Regions from separate parts of the Dactylosporangium sp. NPDC000521 genome, predicted to be linked through region 2. Evidence: riboswitches for the same ligand, from Rfam matches in the RefSeq annotation. Region 2 holds a riboswitch; the other holds the start of a gene.
The links. A riboswitch is a leader RNA that binds a small molecule or an ion and turns the genes downstream of it on or off. The one in region 2 is predicted to bind S-adenosylmethionine.
Positions count from the first base shown of each region.

Region 1 (4,429 bases), on a different contig from region 2:
GGGCGGTCCCGAGCCGCACGGATCATGGCCCGGGGCCAGGTGGCTCAGCGGTGCAGGGCGGCCAGGAGGCGATCGATGTGGGCCTCCGTGGTGCCGAGGCCGAAGCTGGCCCGCACCGCCTGCGTCGGCACCGGCGCCGACGGGTCGAGCCTGGCCGCCGCCTCCGACAGCAGCCGCCGGGTCAGCGGATGCGCGCAGAACTGCCCCGTCCGCACCCCGATCCCGTGGTCCCGGCCGAGCGTCGTGGCCAGCTCGCCGGGGTCCTCGCCGAGCACCGCGAACGACACGATGCCGACCCGCTCCGCGTCCGCCTCGAACAGCCGCAGCTCCTCCACGTGCGGCAGCCGCGCCAGGCCCGCCCGCAGCCGCGTCACCAGGGCCCGCTCCGCGGAGAGGTCGGCGGTGGCGAGCGCCCGGCAGGCGGCCGCGATCGCGACGGCGCCGAGCAGGTTGGGCGTGCCGGCCTCGTGCCGCGCCGGCCCGATCGCCCACCGGACGTCCAGGTCGTCGCCGACGTTGGCGCTCGCACCGCCCCCGGCCAGGTACGGCTCGGCGGCGTCCAGCCAGTCCGCCCGCCCGGCCAGCACCCCGGCACCGAACGGCGCGTACAGCTTGTGCCCGGAGAACGCCACGTAGTCGGCGCCCAGCGCGGTCAGGTCGACCGGGGCGTGCGGGGCGAGCTGCGCCGCGTCGACCGCCAGCCGGGCCCCGTAGCGGTGCGCCACCTCGGCGAGCGCCGCCACGGGCCACACCTCGCCGGTCACGTTGCTCGCCGCCGTTACGCTGACCAGGCCGCACCGCTGCTGGCGCAGCGCCCACTCCAGCGACTCCACCGCCTCCTGCGGCGAGCGCGGCGCGTCCAGGTGGAGGCTCCGCTGCCACGGCAGCAGGTTGGCGTGGTGCTCCGCGTCGAACGTGAGCACCGTCGTGCCCTCGGGCACCGCCCTGGCCAGCAGATTCAGGGCGTCGGTGGTGTTGCGGGTGAAGACGACCGTGTCGCCGTCGCGGCAGCCGAGGAAGTCCGCGACGGTCTCTCTGGCCTGCTCGTACTCCCGCGTGCACCGCTCGGAGAGCGCGCCGGCGCCGCGGTGGACGCTGCCGTAGAACGGCAGGAGCTCGGCGACCGCGTCGGCGACCACCCGCAGGCACGGGGCGGTCGCGGCGATGTCGAGGTTGGCGAAGTCGACGCTGCGGCCGTCGCGCAGCTTCACGTCACCGGGGGACAGGATCGTGGACATGGCAGAGCCCTCCGCTCGCGCTTGTCCGGACACACCGCGTGCCGGACCGTGTCATCACCCGGGGCACCCCGCCGCGAACGCGAGGGTTGCCGGCCAGCGAGCCGGGGCTTTGCGCTGGCACTCATGACCTGCCCTCACCGTAGCGCAGATAAGGTTGGCCCATGACCGATCTCCCGCCGGCTGGGACGCCCTCGGATCCGGGCAGCCGTGACGCCACCTGGTCGCCGTTGCCGGGTGATGCACGACCAGCGGCCGCCCCGGCCGCGCCCGGGGAACGGTCACCCTGGGCAGCCCCGCTCCCCGTGCCGCCTCCGTCGAGCGGCGGGCCGGTCGCTCTTCACAAGGCGCCCGACACCCCGAGCAGCGCTTCGGGCAGCGCGTCAGGCGGTGCTTCGGGTGGTGGGGTCGATCCGGCCACCGGCTCGCCCGCGCCGTCGGGGTGGGACGTGGCCGGCGCCGACGTCGTGCCCAACGTGACGGAGGAGGCCGCGCCCGACACCGGCGAGCAGCGCTACCCGACCGCGGCCCTCGCCCTGGCCGCCGCGCCGCCCGCCAAGCGCTCCGACCGCCGCCGCCTCTGGACGCTCATCGGCGTCACGGGCGGCATCGCGGCGTGCGGCGTCGCGATACTGGCGTTCTTCGGCTTCACCGGCGGGTGGACCGCCCTCGTCATCGGCGTCGGCGCGGCCGTCATCCCCGTGCCGCTGCTGGTCTCCTGTTTTCTGTGGCTCGACCGGTACGAGCCCGAGCCCGTCCGCTATCTCGTCTTCGTCTTCGGCTGGGGCGCGTGCGTGGCCACCACGGTCGCGCTCGCGGTCAACACCGCCGGCGGGTTGCTCGCCGACAAGCTCGGCCTGTCGGACGCGATCGTGGCGGTCGTGGTCGCACCGTTCATCGAGGAGAGCATGAAGGCCCTCGGGCCGGTCCTGCTGCTGTGGCGCCGCCCCCGGGCGTTCTCCGGCCTGATCGACGGCATCGTCTACTGCGGGCTGTCCGCGACCGGGTTCGCGATGGTGGAGAACATCCTGTACCTCGGGTACAAGGGCTACGCCGACACCGCCGAGCACGGTGGCGCGGTGAAGGGCGCGGCGGCGCTCGTCGGCATCTTCATCGTGCGCATCCTGATGACCGGGTTCGCGCACCCGCTCTTCACGTCGATGACCGCCATCGGGCTCGGCACCGCGTCGCGCAGCTCGACGAAGGCGGTCAAGTGGCTCGCACCCTTCGCCGGCCTGCTGCTCGCGATGATGCTGCACGGCTCGTGGAACCTCATGTCGGTGATCGCCGCCGCGAAGCCGATCATCCTGCTGTACGGCTACTTCTCCGTCATGATGCCGATCTTCCTCTGCATGGTCGGCTTCGCCCTGTGGCAGCGCGCGGCCGAGGGCAGGCTGACCGAGCGGATGCTCACCGGGTACGCGCGGGCCGGCTGGTTCTCCCCGCCGGAGGTGGCGGCGCTCGGCACGCTCGGCAGGCGGCTGTCCGCCCGCCGATGGGCCAGGCGGGTCGCCGGTGACCCGGGCGCCAAGGCGATGAAGGCATTCCAGTTCGACGCGACGAAGCTCGCCCTGCTCCGCGACGGCATGCACCGCGGCCTGGACAACACACCGGCCCGCCGGATGGAGGCACTCGCCGAGGAGCGCCAGCTGTTGACGGCGCTCGCCGCGTACCGGCAGGTCTTCGTCGGGCGCGATCCGCAGGCACCGCTGGCGGTGTGGGACGGCAGCAGGTACCACATCACCTTCCCGGACGGGATGGTCCGGGTGCTCGCGGCTCCGCCCAACCCGGTCGTGCCCGTCCCGGTCGTCGTGCCGCCGCCTCCGCCCCCGGTGCCGATGTACGCCGGATACCCCTACCCCTACAGATAGAGCCCCGTCGAGTCCGGCTCGACCCGCCGCGCCGCGACGGCGTGCACGTCACGCTCGCGCAGCAGCACGTAGTCGCGGCCCTGCAGCTCCACCTCGGAGCGGTCCTCCGGGTCGAACAGCACCCTGTCGCCGGCCACGATCGACCGCACGTTGGGCCCCACCCCGACGGCCGTGGCCCACGACAGGCGCCGCCCCACCGACGCCGTCGCCGGGATCACGATGCCGGACGCGTGCCGGCGCTCACCCTCGCCCCCTTCGAGCCGGACGAGGACCCGGTCGTGCAGCAACCGGATCGGCAGGCCCCCTTCCACATCGGACACGGCGGGCGGGGTGGTGGCCGGCGGGTAACCTGCGGCTGGCTGGGCTGTCACGGTTGCGACGCTACCGCCTGTCTGCGTGCCATCGCCGCGGGACCCGGACTACGGTGAAGCGTCCGGTCGGTTCGCAGCAGTCACAGGGGGGTTCCGTGGGCCGGTTCGATCAGGTGCGCGCCAACCTCCGGCGGGCGTACGAGCAGCGCCTCGAAAACGCCCGCCTCGAACGCGCGCTGGCGGCTTCCGAAGAGGACCCTGTCGTGCTGGTGCCGCTCCCACCGGCCGAGCCCGACCTGATCCACTCGACGACGATGAGCCGCGACGACGCCGAGATCCCGCGTGGCCTGCGCCTCACCGCCGCCTGGTCGTGGCGGCTGCTCGTCCTCGTGGCGGCCCTCGCCGTCCTGCTCTGGCTCGTCAGCCGGCTCGGCACCGTCCTCATCCCGCTGAGCATCGCCCTGCTGCTGTCCGCCCTGCTCGCGCCGATGATGGGCTTCCTGCGCCGCCGCGTGAAGCTCCCGCCGTCCCTGGCCGCGTTCCTGGTGCTCATCACCGGCCTCGCCGCCGTCGCGGGCGTGCTCACCCTGGTCGTCACCGAGTTCGTCGCCGGCTTCCCCAACCTGGCCGACAAGGCCTCGGCCGGCGTCGACCAGATCCAGACCTGGCTCACCACCGGCCCGCTGCACCTCAACGGCAGCCAGCTCGACGCCACCTTCGACGCCGCCACCAACTGGCTCAAGGACAACCGCGGCAGCCTCACCGACAGCGCCGTCTCCACCGCCACCGCCACCATCGAGTTCTTCGCGCTGCTCCTGCTGGTGCTCTTCGTCACGTTCTTCTTCATGCGCGACGGCCACCGCATCTGGCTCTTCCTCACCGGCGTCCTGCCCACCCCCGCCCGCGACCCCGTCCGCCGCGCCGGCGAGGCCGCCTGGCACACCCTGGTCGCCTACGTCCGCGCGACGGTGCTGGTCGCCTTCATCGACGCCGTCGGCATCGGCCTGCTCCT
Region 1 covers NZ_JBIAYW010000026.1:26,790-31,218, forward strand. The annotation lists gene ACFY3L_RS46750 (aminotransferase class V-fold PLP-dependent enzyme) at 45-1,238, opposite strand; SAM riboswitch class IV at 1,251-1,367, opposite strand; gene ACFY3L_RS46755 (PrsW family intramembrane metalloprotease) at 1,685-3,106, shown strand; gene ACFY3L_RS46760 (GroES family chaperonin) at 3,097-3,426, opposite strand; gene ACFY3L_RS46765 (AI-2E family transporter) at 3,573-4,429, shown strand, end outside.
Region 1: linked by a shared signal. The riboswitch ahead of ACFY3L_RS46750 (aminotransferase class V-fold PLP-dependent enzyme) and the one ahead of thrC (threonine synthase) in region 2 are both predicted to bind S-adenosylmethionine.

Region 2 (4,429 bases):
CGTCTTCGGCCACCAGCTCCTGCCGGGCGCACCGGTGCTGTCCCGGGTCGGCGCCCTGGTGGAGGGGCCCGGCTTCCTGCCACACCTCACGGGTCTGCAGAATCTCCGCCTGTACTGGGCGGCGACCGGCCGGCCGCTCGACGACGCCCACTTCGACGAGGCGTTCGACATCGCGGGTCTCGGCACCGCCGTCAACCGGCGGGTCAAGACCTACAGCCACGGGATGCGCCAGCGTCTCGCCATCGCGCAGGCCATGCTCGGCCTCCCCGAGCTGCTCGTCCTCGACGAACCCACCGACGGGCTCGACCCGCCGCAGATCGCCGAGATGCGCAAGGTCCTGCGCCGGTACGCGACCGGCGGCCGCGCCGTCCTGGTCTCCAGCCACCTCCTCGCCGAGGTCGAGCAGACCTGCACCGACGTCGTCGTCATGCACCGGGGTGAGGTCGTCGCCACCGGCAAGGTCGACGACATCGTCGGCGACTCGCCGACCGTCCAGTTCGACGTGTCCGACGTCGACGCCGCCACGAAGGTCCTCGACGAGCTCGACGGCGTCCGCACGGTCGTCCCGGCCGGCGGCGGCGGTCTCGTCGTCGACCTCGACGGCGTCCCTCGCTCCGAGGTCGTCGCGGCGCTGGTACGAGCCGGCGTCGGCATCGACCGGGTGACACCGCGGCGGCGGCTTGAAGACGCGTTCCTGTCGCTGGTCGGCGGCGACACCAAGGCCAGTGGGGAGCGGTCATGAGCACTTCTTCGTCAGGTGTCGACGTGGTCGGCGGTGCGCCGGGGTACCGGCCGGGCGCGACCCTCTCGCTGTGGACGGAGATCCGCCGCCAGGCGGCCCGCCGCCGCACGCAGCTGGCGCTCGGCTTCATGGTCCTGCTGCCGCTGATCATCCTGGTCGCCTTCCAGCTCGACAGCGGCGGCGACGACGAGGGCGGCAACAACGGCGAGTTCTCCCGCCTCGCCGACCTCGCGACCGGCGGCGGGGCCAACTTCACCCTCTTCACCCTGCTCGTCTCGTCCGGCTTCCTGCTGGTCGTCGTGGTGGCCCTCTTCTGCGGCGACACGGTGGCGAGCGAGGCGTCGTGGGGGAGCCTGCGGTACCTGCTGGCGATGCCCGTCCCGCGGGCCCGGCTGCTCGGCGTCAAGGTGACCGCGGCGCTGCTCTACTGCCTCCTCGCGGTGCTGGTCCTGGTCGGCACCGCGATGCTGGCGGGCACCCTGCGCTATGGCTGGGCTCCGCTCAACGCCCCCATCGGCGGGGAGATCGCCGCCGGCACGAGCGTCGTCCGCCTCCTGGAGATCGTCGGCTACCTGTGCGTGTCGCTCCTGGTCGTCGCCTCGCTCGCGTTCCTGCTCTCCGTCTCCACCGACGCCCCGCTCGGCGCCGTCGGCGGCGCGGTGCTGCTGCAGATCCTCTCCAGCATCCTGGACCAGATCACAGCCCTCGGAAACCTCCGCAACTTCCTGCCCACCCACTACAACGACGCCTGGCTCGGCCTGCTCTCCACCCCGCTGCAGACCGACGACATCGTGAAGGGCTGCATCGCCTCCCTCGCCTACGCCACCGTCTTCTTCTCCCTCGCGTGGTGGCGCTTTCTGCGAAAAGACGTGGTGAGCTGAATGCGTCTCGCGTACTGACCGGTAGGGTGCCGGTCCATGCGAACCTCGGCGCTCCGCGGTGCGTGGCTCCTCGTCCTCGGCCTCGCGGCGCTCTCCGGCACCCTCTACTACGACCAGTCCCACCTCGCGGCCTGGACCACCTACGTCGCCTCCTCCAACGCGATGAACGGCCCCGCCGAGGCCATCACCGCCCAGATCTTCACGCTCATCGGCGCCCTGGCCTCGGCCTCGGTCGCGACGCTGATCGCCGTCTGCGCCCTGCTCTTCGCCACCGGCGGCACCTTCGGCCACTGGGCCCTGCGCCTGACGGTGGTGCTGACCCTGGTCCTGCTGTCCCTGGTCGCGGTGGTCGTCGTGGTCGCCACCCTGACGGGCGACCCATCGGCCGCCGTCATCGACACCCCGGTCTGGCTCCTCGCCGCCGAGTGGCTCGCCGTCGTGGCCGCCCTCGCCGGAGCCGCCATCACCACCTCGACGCTGTGGGGCTTCACCCCCGCCACCGACACCCCTTAAGCGGGAGGCCTTCGGTAGCCCTGGATCGTGGTCATCGGCGGGCGGTCGGGGTGGGCGACCGGGTGGTCGGCGGGGGCGACCGTGTCGCCATGCCTGACGAACTGGGTGAGCGTCGGCCAGATCGCGGCACCGGGGGTGACCCTGGCATGGATGGTGTGCAGGATCGTGGCGGCCATGCGGCCTAGGGCAGCGGTGTCCTGGTGACCGTGGGTGCGCTGGCCGAGGTCGACCTGCGCGACCGCGTCCAGGCCGGCGGCGCGGTAGGTGTCGATGAGCAGGCCGGTCTCGACGCCGTAGCCCGCGGCGAAGGGCAGGGACTCCAGCAGGGAGCGGCGGGCCGCGTACTCGCCGGCGAGGGGCTGCACGACGCCGGCCAGGGCGGGGAAGTAGGCGTTGAGCAGCGGGCGGGCGGCGAGCTCCGTGACGCGGCCGCCGCCGGCGGCTGAGACGTCCAGGAGGGGGCGGTCGTAGAAGGCCTTCACCATCAGGGTGGCCGGGTCGTCCAGCAGCGGGCCGAGGAGGCCGGTGACGAAGTGCGGGCGGAAGTCGGTGAGGTCGGCGTCGACGTACACGAGGATGTCGCCGGTGGTGACGGCCAGGGCCTTCCAGAGCACCTCGCCCTTGCCGGGCCGGGAGCCGGTCCCGGGGAGGATGTCGTCGCGGTGGTGGACGGTGGCGCCGGCCTGGCGGGCGACCTCGGCGGTCCGGTCGACGGAGCCGGAGTCGACCACGACGACCTCGTCGACGAGGGGCATGAGGGTGCGCGCGCCGGTGACGATCTCGGCGACGGTGGGCTCCTCGTCCAGCGCCGGCAGGACGACGCTGATCCGGGTGTCGCCCTTGCGGCGCTGAAGCTCGCTCACAGGCCAGTCGCGCCAGGTCGAGGTGCGCTTGGCGAACCAGGCCGCCGCGTCGGGATGCATGAGTGAAACCGTAGTCAGGTCCATCTCGTGAGATGACTCATACAGCGGCACCCGTGTCGGCCCTTACACTCGAAGACGAAACACGCGAACAGGCACGTCACAACTGAATACCTCATCCAGAGGGGCAGAGGGATACGGCCCGATGAAGCCCCGGCAACCCCTGCGACACGTCTCGACGTTGAGGCCAGTCGCGGTAGGTGCCAAATCCGTCCCGGTGCGCAAGGCCATGCACCTGGGAAAGATGAGAGGAAGGCCTCTATGACCTCGACGCTCGGCGTCTTCACCGACTCTCCCGCCCGGCACCTGGTCTGCCGCGGCTGCGGCGCCCAGTTCCCGCTCGCCGCGCAGCACGCCTGTTACGAGTGTTTCGGCCCGCTCGAGGTGGGCTATGACGCCGAGGCCCTTGGCCGGGTCACCCGCGAGCAGATCGAAGCCGGCCCGCAGAACATCTGGCGCTATGCGCCGCTGCTGCCGGTCGGCACCGACCCCGCCGGTCGCGTGAGCCTCGACCCGGGGCTGACCCCGCTGGTCAAGGCCGACCTGCTGGCCAAGGAGCTCGGCATCACCGGGCAGCTGTGGGTGAAGGACGACTCGGCCAACCCGACCCACTCGTTCAAGGACCGGGTCGTCTCGGTGGCGCTGACGGCGGCGAAGGCGCTGGGGTTCACCCGCTACTCGTGCGCCTCCACCGGCAACCTGGCCAACTCGGTCGCCGCGCACGCCGCGCGGGCCGGGGTGCCGTCGACGGTGTTCATCCCGTCGGACCTGGAGCCCGGCAAGGTCGTCATGAGCGCCGTGTACGGCGGTGACGTCGTGGCGATCGAGGGGTCCTACGACGACGTCAACCGGCTGTGCTCGGAGCTGACCGAGACCGACGAGTTCGAGGACACGGCGTTCGTCAACGTCAACGTGCGGCCGTTCTACGCCGAGGGGTCCAAGACCCTCGGATACGAGGTCGCGGAGCAGCTCGGATGGCGGATCCCGGCGCAGGTCGTGATCCCGATGGCCAGCGGCGAGCTGCTGACGAAGATCGACAAGGCGTTCAGCGAGCTGGTGGAGATCGGGCTCGTGCCCGACTCGGAGTGGACGGTGTTCGGCGCGCAGTCCGCGGGCTGCAACCCGATCGCGGTGGCGCTGCACAAGGGCACCGACGAGATCGTCCCGGTGAAGCCGACGGGCATCGCCAAGTCGCTCAACATCGGCGACCCGGCGGCCGGCGTCTACGCGCTGGAGTCGGTGCGGCGCACCGGCGGCTGGATGGAGTACGTCGACGACGACGAGATCCGCGCCGGCATCGAGCTGCTGGCCCGCACGACCGGCGTCTTCGCCGAGACCGCCGGCGGGGTGACCACCGCGGTGCTGAAGAAGCT
Region 2 covers NZ_JBIAYW010000009.1:523,750-528,178, forward strand. The annotation lists gene ACFY3L_RS30135 (alpha/beta fold hydrolase) at 1-742, shown strand, start outside; gene ACFY3L_RS30140 (ABC transporter permease) at 739-1,623, shown strand; gene ACFY3L_RS30145 (hypothetical protein) at 1,660-2,136, shown strand; gene ACFY3L_RS30150 (glucosyl-3-phosphoglycerate synthase) at 2,133-3,059, opposite strand; SAM riboswitch class I at 3,169-3,307, shown strand; gene thrC (threonine synthase) at 3,318-4,429, shown strand, end outside.